One region of the Streptococcus iniae genome, then DNA from elsewhere that is predicted to be linked to it. Evidence: predicted binding sites of a transcription regulator. Region 1 holds the regulator's gene; the other holds the start of a gene.
What was found. The regulator HrcA, encoded in region 1, represses chaperone genes, less so after heat shock. The targets are predictions, from matches to a motif close to TTAGCACTCNNNNNNNNNGAGTGCTAA.

Region 1 (10,928 bases):
CAACCATATCTGCTTTGATACCAGAATCTTTTAAGAGCCTGTAAATGGCTACAGAAGTCGTTAGAATGGCTGGTTGTGTGTAGCGCGTTTGATTCAGTTTTTCTTCATCTTCATCAATCAATTGACGTAAATCATAACCTAATAGTTGGCTTGCTTGATCAAAAAGCTCTCTTACTTGAGGATAGGCTTGGTATAAATCACTTGCCATTCCTAATTTTTGTGCCCCTTGGCCAGCAAATAAAAATGCAGTTTTTGTCATTTTAATTCCTCATTCATCTCACTCAGTTAGCGTTTCACATGAGCCCAACGCGCAGCTTCTTTGGCAATTATTTCAGAAGCCCCATAATAAAGATCTTCAATAATTTCTTTACAGCTTTCTTCTTTTTTGATAAGCCCTGCAATTTGGCCAGCCATTACGGAACCATTAACAACGTCCCCATCAACTACTGCTTGTCTGAGTGATCCAGCACCCATTTCTTCAATGTCTTCTGCAGTTTTTTGATCTGTCAAATACTCTTTTTCAGCTTTAGCATAAGCACTTGTTAATTTGTTTTTAATTGACCGAACAGGATGCCCTACAACTTGAGCAGAAATTACTGTATCAATGTCCTTTGCTTTTAGGATTTTTTCTTTAAAATTAGCATGGGCATTTGATTCTTTAGCAACAACAAAGCGTGTACCGACTTGAACAGCTTCTGCACCTAACATGAAAGCTGCTGCAGTTCCTGCTCCATCAGCAATGCCTCCTGCAGCAATAACTGGAATCGACACACTTTCAACAACTTGGCGCACCAAGGTCATGGTCGTCAATTTACCAATATGACCACCAGCTTCCATCCCTTCAGTGATGACAGCATCCACCCCTAATTTTTCCATGCGTTTAGCCAATGCTACACTTGGAACAACTGGAATGACAATAATACCGGCTTCGTGAAGACGATCCATGTATTTCCCTGGATTTCCTGCCCCAGTTGTGACAACTTTAACACCTTCTTCAATGACCAAATCAACAATATCGTCAGCAAAAGGTGATAAAAGCATGATATTGACACCAAATGGATTACTTGTAATAGACTTTACCCGATCAATATTTGCTTTGACAACTTCTTTAGGGGCATTTCCTCCTCCTATAATACCTAAGCCACCAGCATTGGAAACAGCTCCAGCAAGGTCACCATCAGCAACCCATGCCATTCCTCCTTGAAAAATGGGATAGTCAATATTAAGCAATTCTGTAATACGTGTTTTCATTTTGAACCTTTTCTAGCAAGATAAAAGTAATTTGATAATCAAACTATTAGTGAATAAAGAAAGAGCGAGCTAGGTCCTTTAGCAGGGGCTAATCTCACCCTTAGTGATTCATTAAAAGCTTTTTAAGCTCTATGAATCCCTTTTATTTTGTTTTTTCTTCAACGTAAGCAACAAGGTCGCCAACTGTGTTTAAACCTTCTTCAGTTTCGATTTGAATATCAAAAGCATCTTCGATTTCTGAAATAACTTGGAAAACATCCAAAGAATCTGCATCAAGATCATCAAATGTTGTTTCCATTTTAACTTCTTCTGCTTCTTTACCTAATTCTTCAACGATGATTTCTTGAACTTTTTCAAATACTGACATTTTATTTCTCCTTAAATAATGTTTATGTTAATTTTTTTATATAAATGTGCTATGCACATGCTATAACTAGATTTTAAGCATTAGACTTCCCCAGGTTAATCCGCCACCAAATCCTGATAGCAAAATGGTTTGGGTACCATCTAATGTGATTTGTCCATTTTGGACAGCTTCTGATAACAAGATGGGAATACTTGCCCCACTTGTATTGCCATAAGTCATCATATTCTCAAGAAATTTTTCTCGAGGCATATCAATCTTTCTGGCCATTTTATCTAAAATACGACGGTTGGCTTGATGTAAAAGCATGTAATCAATGTTTTCTTTAGCAATAGAGCTACTCTCAATTAAGGCATTGATGCTTTTTGACACATCACGAACCGCAAAGTCAAAAATAGCACGACCATCCATTCGCAAATAAGGTTCTGAAACCTGTTTCTCTGAAAAAGGTGAGGATAGATTCCGTTGACCAGACACCAAGCTGTCTCCTTTTGAGCCATCCGTTTTTAAGACTTCTGCTAAAAAGTGTTGCTGAGAACTTGCTTCAACCAAAACACCACCTGCACCATCTCCAAAGACCACTGCCGTTGAACGGTCAGACCAATCAATGTGTTTTGAGAGTGTTTCAGCTCCAATAACAATCCCTTTTTGGTATTGACCAGAAAGAATCAATTTATCTGCCATTGCTAGTGCAAAGACAAAACCACTGCATGCTGCTGTTAAGTCAAAGGCAAAAGCATTGACTGCTCCTATACGACCTTGAACCTTTGCAGCTGTAGAAGGCATCATAGCATCTGGTGATATCGTTGCTAAGATAATAAAATCAATCTCACTGGCATCAAGCCCTGATTTTTCCAACAATTGTGTAGCAACTTGACTGGCTAAATCACTGGTATTTTCTCTCAAGGACAGATACCTCTGTTTAATTCCTGTACGAGAAGCAATCCATTCATCACTAGTATCCATTATTTTTGCCAAGTCATCATTACTGACAGCTTGATTTGGCACATAATGAGCTACCTGACTAATTTTTGTGTAAGCCATTAAATCAAGTCCTCCAAAAACTGATGTAAATTTTCTAGCCCTCGAAGGAGTGCTTTCATGGCTTCGTCATCCATGTCCGCAACCACTTGCCCAACCATGTTTTTATGAAATTTAGCATGGAGTCTATCAAGCAGTCTCCCTCTTTTAGTAAGGGTTAAGTAAACAACACGTCTATCAGAAATAGAGCGAGTGCGTTCAATATAACCTTTGGCCTCAAGTTTATTGAGACTAGTTGTAACAGTTCCTAAAGTAACCATTAATTCTCTGGCGATGTCACTTGGAGTTACTTGATCAAATTTGCCAATAATTTCAATTGTGTGCATTTCTTTTAAGGACACATCACTAAATTGACTCGTTTTTAGACTAATTTCTTCAATGACTAAAATACGATTGAAGACATTTACTAAATACTCATTGATTTTATCATATTCCAAGTTGGCACCTCCTAACAATAAACTTTGACTTTCAAATTATATCAAAGACCAAATTATTTTGCAAGATTTTACAAACTATTTCCCTTGAAAATTAGGACGACGCCTTTCACTATATGCTCTAACACCTTCTTTGAAGTCTTCTTTAAAGGCTAAACTTTCTTGTAATTGTAATTCTAATGGTGCATAAGATTCCCAATCTTGGAAATAACTCTGCCAAACCAACTGTTTCATGGCTGCATAAGAATTTGAAGAACCGCGTCTTAAGCGTTTTAAGACCTTTGCTTCCAAAGCTTCTAACTTTTCAGATTCTGATACGGCATAAACAAATCCATAATCTAAAGCTTTTTCAGCTGATACTGCTTCACCTGTCATCACCAAGTGTGTTGCTCGGTTCAATCCTATTGCTCTTGTAAGCAGAAATAAACCACCTGCATCCGGAGCAAGACCCACATTGACAAATGCTTGAACAAACTTGGCATCCTTACTTGCAATGCAGAAATCTACAGCAAGGGCAATGTTAAATGCTGCACCAGCAACTGCACCATCTGCACATAGAATAACAGGTTTCGGTAATTTCTTAATGGCCAAGGAAATATCCTGAACAAGCTCTGCTATTTTGACAAGCGACTCAATGTTGTCATTGTCCACAGCATTTTGCATCTCAACTAAATCACCGCCTACTGAGAACAGTTTTCCCACTGCTTTAATAACTAAAAAGCGAAGGCCTGCGTCTTTCTCAACCTTTTCAATAGCCTCAAGTATTTCTAAACAAATAGGAATATTGAAACCATTTGAAACATGCGGACGGTTTAAGGTCAATATGGCAAGATCATTATTTTTTTCAAAAATAATGTGTTGATAGTCCATCTTCTACCCCCTTCTAGAGTATCGAAACATATAGTTTTAAAATGAAATAATTTGATTGTCAAACTATCTTGGATTTATTTTACAACAGATAAGTTAATCTTGCAAGAAAAAAATACAGAAAATAAAAAAATAACACTTGTCAATAGGAGATTTCCCATCAAAAAGTGTTATTTTATAGCTATTAGATATCTTCTAAAGCATCTTTCATTTTATCAAAGAAGCCTTTTTTCTTTGGACTTGAAATATCTTCACCACTTGCCTTAGCAAAGGCTTGTAATGCTTCTTTTTGCTCATGATTGAGTTTGGTTGGTGTTACAACTGTAATCGTCACATGTTGGTCCCCCTGACCAGCGCCACGTAATTTGGGAGCACCTTTGCCTTTTAGACGGAAGGTTTTACCTGTCTGAGTCCCTGCTGGAATTGACATCTCCACATCACCATGAACTGTTGGAATATCAACAGTATCACCTAAGGCAGCTTGAACAAAACTAATGTTCAAATCATAGTAGATTGTCGATCCATTTCGTTCAAATTTCTTGCTTGGTAAAACATTCAAGACAACAAAGAGATCGCCATATGGGCCACCGTTAAAGCCAGCTTCACCTTGACCTTGCAGTCTAATTTGCTGACCTGTTTCAACACCTGCTGGAATTTTAACCGAAACTTTGTGTGTTTTCTTTTCATGACCAGTCCCATGACAAGTATGACAAGGTTCTTTGATTTCTTTACCACTACCATGACAAACATCACAGGTAACTTGTCGGCGCATCATGCCAAGAGGGGTTTGCGTATCAACATTGATCACACCTGCACCATGACAGCGACCACAGGTAACTGGGCTTGTTCCTGGTTTAGCACCTGATCCTGAGCAAGTTCCACAAGTTGACTCACGGTGATAGCTCACTTCTTTTTCGGTTCCAAAAACAGCCTCTTCAAAATCTAGATTGACACGGTATTGCAAGTCATCACCTTGACGAGGAGCATTTGGATGACGTGAAGCACCACCGCCACCAAAGAAACTTGAGAAAATGTCCTCAAAGCCACCAAAACCACCTCCGTCAAAACCACCTCCAAAGCCGCCACCAAAACCACCACCTTGGGCACCAGCAGCTCCATATTGGTCATAAGACGCACGTTTTTGAGAATCACTCAAAGTCTCATAAGCTTCTTGAACATCCTTATATTTTTGTTCAGCCCCTGACTCCTTATTGATATCTGGATGGTATTTCTTAGACATCTTACGATAGGCTTTTTTGATTTCGTCCTGAGAAGCATCCTTAGACACCCCCAAACGATCATAGAATTCAGTATTGTTCATAAAATAAGATACCAAGACCGTAAAAAGCAAAGTGAAAATAGGAAATCGATAGAAATTCTGATTTCTATACGGTTTATCTTTTTCACACAACTTTTAGGTCGGGTTCAATTCCTTTCATTGAATTAATGCGTAATAAATCACTGAAAAACAACTCTTATGCTTTTTGCAAGCACTGCTTGTTAAGAGCTGTTTAACTTTTCCTTAAGTACAGGTCTTTCTAGCCAAAAACAGAGGCTGGGGTACAACCTCTGATTTGTGACTTCATCATAAGTAAGTCTGTTAGCTGACACTTACTCATGTGTTTAAACATGTTTTAAGGATTATTTCTCAGTAAACTCACCATCTACAACACCATCATCTGTTGGGTTTGCTTGTTCTGCACTTTCAGCACCAGATGCTGCTTGTTGTGCTGCCGCTGCTTGTTCGTACATTTTAACAGCAAGAGCTTGAGCTTTTTCATTTAAAGCTTCAAGTTTAGCTTTCATATCTTCTGTGTTGCCAGATTCTTGAGCTGCTTTTAAGTCATCAAGAGCTGATTGAGCTTGATCACGTTCTGTATCGAAGCCTTTTCCTTCAGTTTCTTTGATTGTTTTTTCAGTTGCAAAGATAGCTTGGTCAACTTCATTTTTAAGGTCAACTTCTTCTTTACGTTTTGCATCTGCTTCAGCATTTGCTTCAGCATCTTTCATCATACGATCGATTTCTTCTTCTGAAAGACCATCGTTTGATTTGATAACAATATGTTGTTCTTTTTGAGTTCCAAGGTCTTTAGCCTTAACAGATACAATACCATTTTTATCAATATCAAATGTCACTTCGATTTGTGGAATACCGCGAGGTGCCGCTGGAATATCTGTCAATTGGAAACGTCCAAGTGTTTTGTTATCAGCTGCCATTGGGCGTTCTCCTTGAAGAACATGGATATCAACAGCTGGTTGATTATCTGCTGCTGTTGAGAAGACTTGTGATTTAGAAGTTGGGATTGTTGTGTTACGATCAATTAATTTAGTGAAGACACCACCCATTGTTTCGATACCTAGTGATAATGGTGTCACATCAAGAAGAACAACGTCTTTAACATCACCAGTGATAACACCACCTTGGATAGCAGCACCCATAGCTACAACTTCATCCGGGTTAACTGATTTATTTGGCTCTTTACAAGTTTCAGCCTTAACAGCTTCAACAACTGCAGGGATACGAATTGAACCACCTACAAGGATAACTTCATCAATTTCAGATAGTGACAAACCAGCATCAGAAAGGGCACGACGAACTGGAACTTTTGTACGCTCTACAAGATCACGTGTTAAGTCATCAAATTTAGCACGAGACAAACTCATTTCCAAGTGAAGAGGTCCAGCTGCACCAGCTGTAATAAATGGTAAGCTGATTTGAGTTTGAGTTACACCTGAAAGATCTTTTTTAGCTTTTTCAGCAGCATCTTTCAAACGTTGTAAGGCCATTTTATCTTGTGATAAATCAATACCATTTTCTTTTTTGAATTCTTCTACTAAGAAATCAATAATTTTTTGGTCAAAGTCATCACCACCAAGTTTGTTGTCACCTGCAGTTGCAAGTACATCAAAGACACCGTCACCTAATTCAAGGATTGAAACGTCAAATGTTCCCCCACCAAGGTCAAATACTAAGATTTTTTCATCTTTATCAGTTTTATCCATACCGTAAGCAAGTGCTGCTGCAGTTGGTTCGTTAACGATACGTTCTACTTCAAGACCTGCAATTTTACCAGCGTCTTTTGTTGCTTGACGTTGAGCATCGTTGAAGTATGCAGGAACTGTGATAACTGCTTTGGTAACTGTTTCACCAAGATAATCTTCAGCATAACCTTTAAGGTATTGAAGAATCATTGCTGAAATTTCTTGTGGTGTATATTCTTTACCATTTGCAGAAACTTTTTCAGAAGTACCCATTTTTGATTTGATTGAGATGATTGTTTCTGGGTTTGTAACAGCTTGGCGTTTTGCAGCATCACCAACGATGATTTCACCATTTTTGAATGATACTACTGAAGGTGTTGTACGATTTCCTTCTGGGTTAGCAATGATTTTTGATTCAGTTCCTTCAAGAACTGCTACTGCTGAGTTAGTTGTTCCTAAGTCAATACCGATAATTTTAGACATTTTTTATTCCTCTTTAATATTAATTTTTTCTTTTGATATTTTCCTTAGATGGTGGGGACGGGAGCGACCTCATGCAGAGTTCCCTCGTAACAGTTACTAAGGCAACTGTTACTCTCACCACGGAGGAAAATATCGGATCAACTCACTTCGTTCGCTTCATTACTGACGCGGAACAAAGTGCACCTTGTTATCTAGCTTAGTAGTTTTACGACTTTTCGGTCAAGTTGTTTATTGCGACGGGAGCGATTAAAATCACATTTATTTTAATCGTGAGCTAGTAAGTAGCTTAGGCAATTCGCCCACAGCGATTGCCGGTTTCTGATGAGTTACTTTAGCAACCATCAGAAATAGCTAATTATAAACAATAACCATTGCTGGTCTTAATAGACGTTCATGTAATTTGTAGCCTTTTTGGAAGACTTGAGCAATGGTATCTGCTGGATGTTCGTCATCAGCAGGTAAGGTTTGGACAGCCATGTGCAAATTATGGTCAAAACTTTCAACTGTTACTTCTTCAATACCTTCTTCTTTAAGGGCTTGAACTAAGCTTTCTTGAACCATCTCGAGGCCTTTTTTAACATCATCTGTTAAGCCTTCAACTGCCAATGCTCGCTCCAAATTATCTAGACTTGGTAAGATTTTTTTTGCCAAGTCTTGTGAACGGTAGCGTTGCAAGGTTTGACGTTCTTCATTTGAGCGACGCTGAATATTTTGCATCTCTGCGTGTGCACGAAGGTATTTGTTTTCAAATTCATCAGCACGTTCATTAGCAAGTTCTAGTTCTGATTTTTCAGGACTTTCTTCTTGGACTGGCTGGTCAGCTTCTACTTCTTGCTCAACTTCTTCGATAATTTCTTCGTTTTTGATGTCTTCATCATGTTTTTGTGACAAAAGAAGCACCTCTTTCTTTTTTCATTTTAATAGCGCAGCTTTCTACTAATTCACTTCATAGTGATTGCTGTTCAAATAGCGATAGTAGTCTCTCAATTTAACCGCCAGTATTTTGCCGACGACATTAATTAAACTAACATTACGTCTATAATTCATATCAATCGGACCAATAAGGCTGAGCAGGCCAAATCCTCGGTAAGGAATGAGAAACTTGTAGGTCAATAAACTCAAATTAGCAAGTGCTGCTTCGCTACTATCAGCAACTTGTACTGTAGCCATCTCATTTTCAGCCATACTCTGGCGAATGGTAAGGGCTAACTCTTGCTCTTTGTCTAAAAACTGATAGGTTTTAAGACCTGAGTAATCGAGTGCATTGATTTTACCTGAAACAAATATGGTTTCTTGGAAAAGCCCTTTGAAAATATAGTCAAACAAATCCAAAACATTATCTGTTACTGTAAAATATTTTTGCAAAATCTGAGGGATTTCAGTTCTTAATTTATAATGAACATCCATCAACTCTCTTCCTATTAACCGTTGGTCTACAATTTCTTTGATTCGAACCAAGTCACGACTTAGAAAGTTCTTAGGAATAGCAAACTGTACAGTTAACGGCTTTGATTCATCTAAATTCAAAATAGCTAAGGCATCATGATTTGATAATTGGACGATATCAAAAGCGGTTAATTTTTGCCGAGATGGCTCAACATCTAAAATAGCTACCGAGTAGCCTGTCATCTCAGCTAAAACATGACCAGCTTTTGCTAAAATATCTTCCAATCTAAAAGCTTCAAAATCAAATGCTTTGACCAGATGATAAATATCACCCTCATCAATGCTATCAAGATTTAAAGAATGCTCAACAAAGTACTTGAAGCCAGCTGGACTTGGCATGCGTCCACTTGAAGTATGAGCTTTTTCAAGCAAACCTAGCTTTTCCAGCTTAGCCATGTCATTTCGAATGGTTGCGCTACTGCTATCAATGCTGGCTTGTAAAGCTTTTGAACCAACTGGTTCATGTGTTTGCGTGAACAAATCAACAATCAAATTAAGAATGTCATTTTGTCTTTCCGTAATCACAAGGCAACCACCCCTTCCACTCTTAGCACTCACATATAAAGACTGCTAACTTATATTTCCATTATACTCCATATTAAGAGCTTGTCAAGAAAAAAACACAAAAAATTAGCACTCTTTTAAAAGAGTGCTAATTCCTTAATCGTATTGCGTTAATTCCTGATCTTCAATGATTTTTATCAACTTATTTGAATAGTTGCTATCATAAGGATAAATGTATTCACCTAAGGTTTTAGCAGGTTCCTTATAACCTTTTTGAGTAGCAAGTTTACGATAAAGCTCCTTATCCCAAACCTGACCAGATTTTAAACGTCTTAAATAATCTTCAATGGATGTTTGCCAATCTTTATACCTAGCAAATCGAACCTTACTGTTTGCTTCAGCATTAACAAGAGGATGACTTGTTACCAAGAGCACTGATTCTTGACCAGTCCTTGCCTGTAAAGCAAAAAGGTTGCGGTATTTGTGAGATAAAAGGCTTGTTCCATTTTGGCTCTCTAAAAGGGCTTGTCCAATAAGAAGGGATGGTCGAATGCCATAAGCTTCTGCTTGTGGTTTAATGTCTCGACTAATAACCTTTATAAATTCTTCTGTTGTATAAGGACTTGCAACGACTTGTTTTGCCTCTGGTGTTTTTGATTGGAAAATCATCGGAATAATCACACAAAATAGAAAGGCTGCAAATATCACCAAAAACACTTGGAATTTCAGTCTATTTCTCATTTCTTCTCCTTCAATAATGCAATATATTCCTCTAATGACAGATTATGTTTTGTCATATATTTCGCGGATTCCTTACCAACATAACGGTAATGCCAATCTTCATAGCCAACACCCGTGCTGTGTTTTTTATCTTCTTGGAAACGTAAAACAAAACCATAGTCAGGAGCAATTTTTTCAATTTGCTTAACACTATCTGGATAACTTTGGTTAAGGTAATCCGATGTTCCCATATCTATTGCCAAACCTGTATTATGTTCACTGGCTTTAGGAGGTTGTGAATAGGCTTGCACACGTTTTTCTGCAGCTTCTGGGGTTAAACTTGGATCACTAGCCATTTCCTGCTCAATATATGACTGATAAAGTTGCGTTTGTGTTTCAACACTACGATAACCTGAGATTAAATGTTCTTGAGGGTCAATTGCTTGTGCAGCAGCTAAAAACTCCGCAGTTGCATCTGCGATACGTTCATCAATAAAAATACCATTTATCTCAACCACTACAGGATTAAGTTCCTCTTTCATATTTTCTCTATTAATCAAGGTTAATTGCCAATCTGTAGCAGACACCTTAGGCAAATGAGCACCTTTATTTTTTTTCTGACTGCTTTTTACAACTTGTTTGCTTTGTTGATTGTGAACGGTTTGAGTGCTGTCTTCTTTAATAAACATATACAAACAAGAAATGAAAAGAATAACAATTAATCCCTTTAAAAGAAATCCTAAGACGTTATTATTTTTCATGTGACATCTTTTCTATTATCTGACGCCCACAATGACGGTAAGTCATATCACCCACTGTCTCAATAGCAAATTGAC
Region 2 (10,928 bases), 330 kb from region 1:
TACTTTAGCTGATAAAGACGGCATTTGGTACATGGAAATCTTATCTGGCCACCAGTATGTAGCCATCAAATTCCCTGATGACAAATTTGCTGTTTTCCCAAATACCTTCTACCTTGGCCATGTTAACTTTGAAGATAAGGAAAACACCATTGCTTCAGAGGATGTTCAAGTTATCGCTAAGAAAGCCAAAACGTATAAGGAAGTTGATGGCCAATTCCATATTGCACAATCATATAATCCTAAAATGAGTGATGCCAATCGTTCTCGGGTATTTTCCGGAATCAAATCCATTGACCCTGATGCTAAAGTTACTTACAAGGATGATAATTATGAGTTACTTCAAAGCACTGACAAAAAATTGACTTTAGAAGACGCTATGGCCTTACAACGTAACCGATTTGAAGGTCTGGATTTAAAACCTTTAGACCAAATGGAGCTTGATGGCAAAGGGAAACCAAAATCCAAAGATGCTGTTAAAGGCTATGCCTACCCTATTTCAAACCAAAATGTCATGGAAGCTCACATCTTCCAGCTTAAAGAAGAAATGCCTGCTGAATTAGGTGGTGGTGTCATGTGGTTATCTATTGGTAGCCCACGAAATGCACCGTATTTGCCATACTTAGCTAATATTACAGACACTTACTCCGCTTACAAAGAAAAGAGTACTAAATACAATAAAGACTCTTGGTATTGGACAATTTCGCACATCAATGATATCCTTGCTGCCCATCCAAAAAAATATGGAAATCACATCATCGATGAGATTAAAGCGCTCGAAAAAACTTGGATGACCGAGCAAGATAAAAGCAATCAGGAATTAACCGAATTGGTTAAAACAGATCCTAAAGCTGCTGCTGAAAAAGCAACAAATTCCTCAAAAGAACGAGCAGAAAAAACATTTAAACGCCTTAAAGAAATTGAAGCAAAATTAGTAAAAGAAACTTCTAAAAAAGCTAAGAAAGCCAACTGAGGAACAAAACCAGAAGCACCTGACATCTATCAGGTGCTTCTTAGGAGGTTATGAGAAACTAAGCCAATAACTACTGGCTAAATTTCTGTTTTAGGGATAGATTAAGAATAAGGTCTAAGACTTAAAAAAAGCTTAACGAAAACATCTAATCTATCTTATAACTTAATTAAGCCTTTTTTAAGCTTTATAAGACATAATATAAGCATCCTAAAACTTTTCTTTTTCATAATCTCAAACCAAGCTCGGAGAATTCCAAGCTTGGTTTTTGACTGTCAGCACTAAAAAAATCAGACACTCGGTCTGATTTTTTTAGTTTTTTTCTTTTTTGAAAAAGCTAGCTGCCATTCCAAATAATAAACTACTTGTTACCAGCGTTAGCAATAATGAATCTTTTTCTCCTGCTACTGGAAGTTCTTGGTTTTTCACTGTTGGTGTCGCCATTTCTGCCACAGCTGCTAGTCTTACTTTAGGGGCTACTTGGTTTTTAGTTTCTGTAACGACTGTTTCCCCAGCTTCTTCTATGGCTTGAGGAGTCTCAACTTTTTCGGGTTCCACAACAAGTGGCAGCTCCTTAGTTCCCACCGCAATCACTGTATTTTGTGCTGCAATAACAAGAGGTTCCGAATATAAAATGGCTTCGAAATGACTGTCAGCACCTGCTTCAACAAAATGATAAGATACTAAAGCTTCCGTTGAACGCCCATCTTGACCTTCAAAAACGGTTACTTGCTTACCTTTATCAAGGCTAGCATCCTCTATATAATTAACGCCTTTTGCGATATGCGTGACACGGTCGCTTCCAATACGATAGTGTACAATCATCGGACGCATTTCAGCAAGGATTGTCTTTGTGGTTTGTGAAGTTATTTCTCCTGTTACAGAATCAACCTGATAACTTGTAACAGATTGCTCTAATCCATCAAGACCTTGATCAATCACTTTAACTTCCCATTGCGCTATACTATCATCCGAAACTTCTTGATAGACAACTGTTCTTACAAGCACTTTATCTGTCACTTGAGGTTTAGTGCCTTTTGTAATGATTTGGTTTTCAACAGGGATTGATAAGATAATAGTATCTGTTGCCACTAGCTGATTGTTACTGTCTAGTGAATAGGTTCTACGACTGGTTTCTTGACCATTAGTACCTGATTGAATCCTATCTGTTTGCCCACTTGGGTCATAGGCCATGGTTTCGTCTCCAACATAAATGGTCTTATAGACTGTTGTTTTTGTTGTTTCCTCTGGTTTAGCCCCATAAATAACTTGACCATTAACTGGCAGTTTTGTTTCTGTGAGGGTGCTATATGGCAAAACGGTTGCTGTTCTAGGATATTCAAAAAGTCTATTGTAGAGCCCTGCAAAGTAGTATTCACTCTGAGCAAATGGGCTATAGCCTCCACTTTGAACCGAGTAGGCATCTCCGTTTGAAGAAGCCTGATACATGGTATAGGGCTTGTTAAAGAAACGGTGCATAAGGTACTGACTAAAGCCCTCAGCAAAAGCTTCTTCTGAGTTATCACGATAATATGACCAAACATTTGGCTGATCAAAATAAGTGTGGTAAACGTCTAAAAATTCTTTAGTGTCTGAGAATCCCATAACACTCGTTAATTCATTGTCAGTATTATTATCAACGGCTTCTGTGTAAATGCCACTCTTATAATCAATGATATGGGTCAATTCATGAAGCACTGTTGCCAACAATTCTGTTGTATCTGCCGTATATTTCAGCTCAATACTACGGTCTGCTGAACTAGCAAGACCCAAGGTTGTCTCACCATATCCTGGAATAACACCATCATAAATAATAACTGTTGTTAAGACACGGCGAATCTCCTCAGGCAAAGTCTGTAGACGTGCTTCAAAGTCTGCTTTTTGTTCTTGAGGCATGCTTGTGTGACTATAATCAAAATCAGTTGCAACAGTGTCTTTGTAATTATTATAGCGTTGCGTCAAGGACTGAAATTGGCTCTCAATCATTTTCATATCATTGACTTGTTCGCTAGTCATAACACCTAATGCAGTCAGCTGCTTTTCTGCCTCTTTAGCCCTCAAGTAATCTGCTTTTATATCTGCATACATAGCATCTGTAATGACATTACTATTGTTATATCTCAAATAATCATCTGCCTCTGCTATCAAATCAATTGGAACAATAGTGTTAGCTGAATCTTCTGCTGAGGTTGTCCATAAATCTTCTTTTGAACTCTGAAGCAAACGTGAATAAAAAGCTGCATCATCTGACAAACCCAAAATACGACGAAGTTCAGTATTAGCAGGGTCCATCATCTCACTTGTTACTTTACGGATAACAGATTGCCTTGTTGTCGTACCATCTGGATTCGTTGTCGTAACAGTTTCTTGTAGAAGGTATTCGCTGAACTGATTCAATTCACGAATAGTTGATTCTGACAACTCATAATCAGCTGTCGCCTTTGGCATAGCAACAAATAAATCATTAATAACCAGACGGTCACTTGGCAAAGCCTTGGTCTGATCAATGTGGTAAAAATTGCTATCACTCCACTTGTAGTCCTCTGAAGTCACCGCATCACTAACCGGCGCTGTCGATTTTGTCTCAATGTGATAGGTTGTCTTTGTTACTGTGGAACCGTCCACAGGGTTAATCACGAGATTATCACCATAAGCTTTACTCGTATCAAGACTGTAAACTGTTTCTGCCTTTATTGTTTCCGTTACAACAGTCGTTTCCTTTGTTCCTAAAACAATAACCGTTTCAGTAGGCTCAATCCGTTGAACTGTCGTCTTTCCATCTGCTGTAGTTGTGTATGTGTTTGAACAGCGCTATAACCAACCTCTTGGGCAGGCTCATCAACATAGCGAATTGGACTCTTGATAACCGTCTCAGTCACAAGAGGTTGTGCCACAGCAGGATCACTTGCAACCACTAGCCCCGAGTCAGCAACAGAAGAACCTTGAATTTCCTCAGCACTAACAAAACCTGTTGTTAATAGAACTCCCAATAAGACACTACCAACCCCTAATACCGTTTTTCGAATACTAAAAATGTGCTTTCTTTCTTTAAACATATCCCTCAACATCCCCTCTTCATAACTCCATTTATTAGTTAGTTTATTGATTGTATCATATCAATTCCTAATCTCAAAGCATTTTGTCAGAATTTTCTTTTTTTATGATAAAAAATCGAGCCTCCCAAAAGGGAAGCTCGATTAGCTTTAATTCACTTTTTAAGTGTTTATTACATCATCCCACCCATCATGCTTGGGTCCATTCCACCTGGCATGGCTGGTGCTTCTGGTGCAGGTTTGTTTGCAACCACTGCTTCAGTTGTTAGAATTAAACTGGCCACTGAGGCTGCATTTTGTAAAGCTGAACGGCTTACTTTAACAGGATCAATAATACCTGTTGCAATCATGTCAACCCACTCTCCATTAGCTGCATTAAAACCTGTTCCTGCTGGACTATTTTTAAGTTTGTCAATAATAACAGATCCCTCAAAACCTGCATTGTAAGCAATTTGACGAACTGGCTCTTCTAAAGCACGCAGAACAATATTTCGTCCAGTTGCATCATCACCTTCAAGTTCCAAGTCAGCCACTTTATCAATAACAGTTACAAAAGCAGTTCCTCCGCCTGTAACAATACCTTCTTCAACAGCCGCACGAGTTGCATTTAAAGCATCCTCAATACGAAGTTTCATCTCTTTCAATTCCGTTTCAGTTGCGGCACCAACTTTAATCACTGCAACACCGCCAGCTAATTTAGCAAGGCGCTCTTGCAATTTCTCACGATCAAATTCAGAAGTGGTTGTTTCAAGTTGTGATTTAATTAAACCAATGCGGTTTTTAATAGCATCTAAACTGCCTGCCCCTTCAACAATAACTGTTGAATCTTTGTCAACTGTCACTTTAGCAGCTTGACCTAAAGCAGCAAGTGTTGCATCTTTTAAGTCTAACCCTAAATCTTCTGTAATAACTGTACCGCCAGTTAGAATGGCAATATCTTCCAACATAGCTTTGCGGCGATCGCCAAAACCTGGTGCTTTAACGGCCACAACATTGAATGTGCCACGAATTTTATTAAGCACAAGTGTTGGCAAAGCTTCACCATCAACATCGTCAGCAATAATTAAAAGTGGACGGTTAGTTTTAAGCACTTCTTCTAACAAAGGTAAAATTTCTTGGATGTTAGAAACTTTTTTATCCGTGATTAAGAGATAGGGATTTTCTAAATCAGCAACCATTTTTTCATTGTCTGTAACCATATATTGCGATAGGTAACCACGATCAAATTGCATCCCTTCAACCACTTCAAGTTCTGTTTCCATACCACGTGATTCTTCGATGGTAATAACACCATCATTACCAACACGTTCCATAGCTTCAGAAATGTATTCCCCAACTTTTTCAGAGCGAGATGATACTGCAGCAACTTGTGCAATAGCTGCTTTATCAGTTACAGGTTGCGCAATAGCTTTTAATTCTTCGACAGCTGTTTTAGTCGCTAATTCAATACCGCGGCGAATTCCAATTGGATTTGCACCAGCTGTAACGTTTTTTAAACCTTCACGCACAATAGCTTGTGTTAAAACAGTTGCTGTTGTTGTCCCATCACCTGCAATGTCATTTGTTTTTGACGCCACTTCTGAAACAAGTTTAGCACCCATATTTTCAAAGTGATCTTCAAGTTCAATTTCTTTTGCGATGGTTACACCATCATTTGTAATCAATGGTGAACCAAAGGCTTTTTCAAGAACCACATTGCGCCCCTTTGGCCCAAGCGTTACCTTAACAGTGTCAGCCAACATATCAACACCACGCACCATTGCTGCACGCGCATCTGCTGAAAATTTAATATCTTTTGCCATATGATTTCCTACTTTCTTTTACCGATCTATTTTATTTTGAGATAATTGCTAGAATATCAGATTCACGAACCAATGTAACATTTTCATCATCAACAGTAAGGGCAAGGCCATGACCATTTTCAATCAAAACACGGTCTCCTACTTGAACTGATGAAGGCACAACTTCTCCTGTAATAGTACGCATACCTGTTTCACTGACGGCTAAAACAGTTGCTTGTCTTGTTGCTTCATGGTGTCCGCTGGCAAGGACAAAACCACCAACCGTTTGTTCTTTATCTTGATCAACTTTAACGAGAACACGGTCTCCTAAGGGTTTTAACATGATTACTACCTCCATTAAATGAAATTTTAAGTTATTTTTAGCACTCGCTATTAAAGAGTGCTAAATCTGTTTACTATTTTATCACTCGTTTAAAAATAGTCAAGAAAAAAGAGCTTAGTTTTTCACTAAACTCTTTGATTGTTATGAAGAGATATCGTATTTTAATTTCCCTTGCGACATACCAATTTTCAAGGCATGACCAGCTGAGAGCTGACCTGATAAAATGAGCTCTGACAATTTATCTTCAATTTCTGTCTGGAGGGTACGTCTAAGAGGACGAGCACCCATTTCCACATCATATCCTTTTTCTGAAAGGTACTTAAGGGCCGATGGTTGAAGTTTGAGGGAGATCCTTTTTTCTGCTAAGGTATTTATCAATGGCTGCACCATAATCATAACCACTTGACGCATGTCTTCTTGACTCAAGCTATGGAAGACCACTTTTTCATCAATTCTATTGATAAATTCTGGTTTATAGGCTTTTTTAAGTTCTTCTAAAATGCGTTTTTCCATGGCAGTATGGTCATGGCTAATGGCTTTGGCTCCAAAACCAACCGTCTTGTCATCACGCAAGGCTGTTGCACCAAGGTTACTTGTCATGATAATAATGGTATTTGAGAAATCAACACGACGACCACGACTATCTGTCAACATCCCATCATCTAAAACTTGCAACAAAACATTAAAGATATCTGGATGGGCTTTTTCAACTTCATCAAAGAGTAAAACCGAATAAGGTTTGTTGCGCACTTTTTCGGTCAATTCTCCACCTTCATCATAGCCAACATAGCCTGGAGGAGCACCATTTAAACGGCTTGCCGCAAATTTTTCCATGTATTCAGACATGTCAAAACGAATTAAGGCAGACTCATCATCAAATAAGACTTCAGCTAAGGCTTTGGCAAGTTCTGTCTTACCAACACCTGTTGGCCCAAGGAACATGAAGGAACCAATTGGGCGCTTGCCTGTTCTAATTCCTGATTGATTACGACGAATAGCCCTTGAAATAGCTGATACTGCATCTTCTTGACCAATAACACGCTTATGCAACTCTTTTTCCAAATTCAAATATTTTTTACTGTCTGCTTGACTTAATTTTTCAACTGGAATACCTGATAATTGACTTAAGGTTTTTAGAATATGAGCCTCTGTAACAGGAGTTGGCTTTAATTTAGGACTAGGCTTATCTTGCTTAAGCAATTTCGAAACTGCCTTAAAATCACCTTCTATGATTGCCTTATCAATAGCATTTAAAGGTGATGGGGGGTCTTTTTTTACCATTCCTTGAACAGTAGCACTAGCTTCATCTAATAAATCAATAGCCGAATCTGGAAGCTGCTTGCTGGTTAAATAGCGATGGGCTAACTTAACACTAGCGCGAGCCGCCTCGTCAGAAATAAGCACATTATGAAATTGCTCATAAGATGATTTAAGCCCTGAAATAATAGCATAAGCATCTTCTAAATTGGGTTCTTCAATTAAAACTTTAGCAAAACGTCTTGAGAGAGCTGCATCTTTTTCAATGTGTTTTTGATATTCTTCTTGGGTTGTTGCGCCAACCATATGAAGCGTCCCACGTGATAGGGCTGGTTTTAAGATATTGGCTGCATCTAATGTACTGTCAATGCCACTTCCTGAACCCATTATTGTGTGTAGTTCATCCACAAACAAAATGATATGGCCATCCTCTTCAATATCAGCAATGATTTGATTCATACGTTCTTCAAAGTCACCTCTAAAACGCGTCCCAGCCACCACGCTCATCATATCAAGTTCCAAAACACGCATTTCTTGCAACTCATACGGAATAGCACCTGTTGCAATGCGTTGTGCTAGCCCATAGGCAAGAGCTGTTTTACCAACCCCAGCATCTCCAACAAGAACAGGATTATTCTTAGTTTTACGGCTAAGTACTTGGACCATGCGAGAAATCTCTTTTTCACGTCCAATAACTGGCTCAAGCAAGCCTTGATGAGCAAGTTCTGTTAAATCGCGCGTAAAATCTGATAAGTCTCCCGCAGTGCTAGGCGGCTTCATCATCTCTGAGAAGCTTCCACCTGCCTTAGCTTTTTTAGGTTTACGCAATTCATAAATGGCTTTAATGGTCTCTTTACTATAAGCTGCATGAATTTCAATAGCCTTACGAAGATCCACTAAACGTGGCTCACCGCTGCCATCATCTTTCATTTTATAACCTGCTAGTTCCAAGACGCGACTAGCCATAATGTCAGGATTTAATAAAATTGCAAACAAAACATGCTCAGAACCAACTTCTTTTTCATTGGTTACCTGACTAATAGCATTAGCAAAGTTTAGGATGTGTTCCAAACTCTTTGACTGTAATTTTAGTTCAAATCCTCTGACAGATTCCTTAGGGCTTTTGCCCATTGCTAAAATAGCTGCCGCTTCATATTCTTCAACAGCAATTTTTGATTCAAACTCACTGAAAACAAGGCCTGCCAAAGAATTTTCAACAGCTACCATAGCTAATAATATATGCCAAGTTTCTAAATAATGACTTTCAAAACGTGCTGCTTGAAATTGAGCATGTTTAAAAATCTCCTGCATTTTATTGGAATAATTGATCATCCTTAACTTTCCTTTCTATCAATACGCTGGAGTAGCCTGCACAACATGCGTGAACGAATGTGTGACGCTTCAAGACCTAAAACTGAGTCCGAAGCCATTGCTAAGATAAGATTGCCTTCTCGGTCTGAAATAAGACCTTCATCACACAATATTTGAAGGGCATCTATAAACTCTTGCTGGCAAATCCCACCTTGAGTTGTCGCCCTCAAACTACCAATTAAATGATGTTTATCTGAGAACTGAACCTTAGCAATCCTAATATAACCACCGCCACCACGTTTGCTTTCAACTTCATAGCCTTTACTTTCTGTAAAACGGGTTTTGATGACATAGTTAATTTGACTTGGGACAACCTGAAAGGAATCTGCTAGAAGAGACCTTTTTATCTCTGCAATACCAGATTGCGCTAGTAATTCCTTAATATACTCTTCAATGCTGTCTGAGGTATTTTTCTGAGACATTTACTCACTCCCTTTTACAACCAAGAATAGGAATTACTCTTGGCATTCTTGACTAAAACTGACTTTTATTATAGCAGAATGCGCTTGTTAAAAGCAAATCATATTCTTCATCAGGAAATGACAAAAAGCAAATCCGAAGATTTGCTCTTTTTTATCTATTCAAATTCTGATTAAGATAATTTAGTGATATTGACTGCTTGAGGACCACGTTGACCTTCTTCAACATCAAATTCAACTTTTTGTCCTTCATCTAAAGATTTAAAACCATTAGATTGGATTGCTGAAAAATGTGCAAAAACGTCTTGACCGCTCTCAGTTGAAATAAAACCGAAACCTTTTTCAGCGTTAAACCATTTAACTGTACCTTGTGCCATATTCATTTACTTCCTTTCCATTTAGTATAGATTTGTAAAAATAGAGAGAAATGAAAATGTTAAACACAACTATTACTCAATTACTAATTTACTCGTTAAGTATAGCAAATACAGGTTTTATTGTCAAGATGTCAATTATATGAAACCTTTTTAAAACAAGCGAGTAAGCGCTTAATCATTTTTGTAATGTTATTAGTTGAGTTTATCCCTATTCTAGGCTAAAATGTGATATATTCAAGTCAATTATTAGACTTTAAAAAATAGACAAAACCTAGGAGAGACAATGACTGACACAAACCTTATCAGCCGTATTCAAAACATGCGAGATAAATATTTGGAAGCTGACAAAATCTCACATTTTCCTGACACTTATAACTGTCAGGATCTTCGTAAAGCTAAAAAAATCAAAAAGAAACTCATTACTTTAGAAAAAGAACGCTGCCATTATCTGATGGAAAATCAAGATGTTTCACTGATTGACCAACAAATTGCACGCTTAAAAGATGATTTTATTAAGCATTCTACAACAGAAAATAGTCAGGACACGTAGTCAATGCCAATTTCAGTACTCGTTATTGCTTTTTTACTTTCTTTAATTGCATCCAATGTTATTAATAGAATATTCCCTCAGTTGCCACTTCCTGCCATTCAACTCTTTTTCGGCATTCTTTTTGGTATTTTCTCAAAAGACCATCAACTCATCCTAAACCCTGAGCTCTTCTTAGCCTTTGTTATTGCACCACTTAACTTTAGAGAAGGCCAAGAAAGCGATGTTAAGAGTTTCCTACGCTCGCGTGGTCTGGTCATTTACTTAATCTTACCAACGGTTATGCTAACAACTGTGCTCATGGGATATAGTATCAATAGTTTATTACCTATAGAAATTCCACTTGCCATGTGTTTTGCGATGGGGGCAGCACTCGCTCCCACTGATGCTGTAGCTTTCTTATCACTTGCCAAACGTTTCAAATTTCCAAAACAAATCAAAAACACATTAACATCAGAAGGATTGCTTAATGATGCCAGTGGTTTGGTAGCCTTTCAATTTGCTTTAACGGCATTAGCAACCGGCTATTTCTCCCTGTCAAAAGCTGGCTTACACCTCTTAATTGCTATTTTTGGCGGTATGGCCATAGGCCTTATTTTTGCTTTGTTAAATCGCATCTTCTTGTCCATTCTTGAGAAATTTAATGCTGCTGACGTTACCGGAGCTTTATTTTTAGAACTCACACTCCCATTTGTGGTCTATTTCCTTGCCCATATGCTTGATGTGTCAGCCATTATTGCTGTTGTTATCGCAGGGGTTATGCAGGCCAACCGTATTAAAAAAGTGACCCTTTTTGATGCTCAGGTCGATCGT

Region 2: a site for HrcA is predicted at 6,182-6,208, ahead of groES (co-chaperone GroES). Genes of this name have one in related genera too.

The regions. Positions count from the first base shown of each region.
Region 1 covers NZ_CP132230.1:1,736,623-1,747,550, forward strand. The annotation lists gene fabD (ACP S-malonyltransferase) at 1-259, opposite strand, end outside; gene fabK (enoyl-[acyl-carrier-protein] reductase FabK) at 286-1,251, opposite strand; gene Q9317_RS08605 (acyl carrier protein) at 1,394-1,618, opposite strand; gene Q9317_RS08610 (beta-ketoacyl-ACP synthase III) at 1,685-2,659, opposite strand; gene fabT (fatty acid biosynthesis transcriptional regulator FabT) at 2,659-3,093, opposite strand; gene Q9317_RS08620 (enoyl-CoA hydratase) at 3,169-3,960, opposite strand; gene dnaJ (molecular chaperone DnaJ) at 4,142-5,278, opposite strand; gene dnaK (molecular chaperone DnaK) at 5,599-7,422, opposite strand; gene grpE (nucleotide exchange factor GrpE) at 7,774-8,322, opposite strand; gene hrcA (heat-inducible transcriptional repressor HrcA) at 8,359-9,393, opposite strand; gene Q9317_RS08645 (glucosaminidase domain-containing protein) at 9,529-10,113, opposite strand; gene Q9317_RS08650 (M15 family metallopeptidase) at 10,110-10,853, opposite strand; gene Q9317_RS08655 (histidine phosphatase family protein) at 10,843-10,928, opposite strand, start outside.
Region 2 covers NZ_CP132230.1:2,069,998-2,080,925, forward strand. The annotation lists gene Q9317_RS10050 (C69 family dipeptidase) at 1-970, shown strand, start outside; gene Q9317_RS10055 (hypothetical protein) at 1,280-3,604, opposite strand; gene Q9317_RS10060 (YSIRK-type signal peptide-containing protein) at 3,694-4,023, opposite strand; gene groL (chaperonin GroEL) at 4,194-5,822, opposite strand; gene groES (co-chaperone GroES) at 5,854-6,144, opposite strand; gene Q9317_RS10075 (ATP-dependent Clp protease ATP-binding subunit) at 6,286-8,733, opposite strand; gene Q9317_RS10080 (CtsR family transcriptional regulator) at 8,736-9,194, opposite strand; gene Q9317_RS10085 (cold-shock protein) at 9,365-9,568, opposite strand; gene Q9317_RS10090 (hypothetical protein) at 9,852-10,118, shown strand; gene Q9317_RS10095 (cation:proton antiporter) at 10,122-10,928, shown strand, end outside.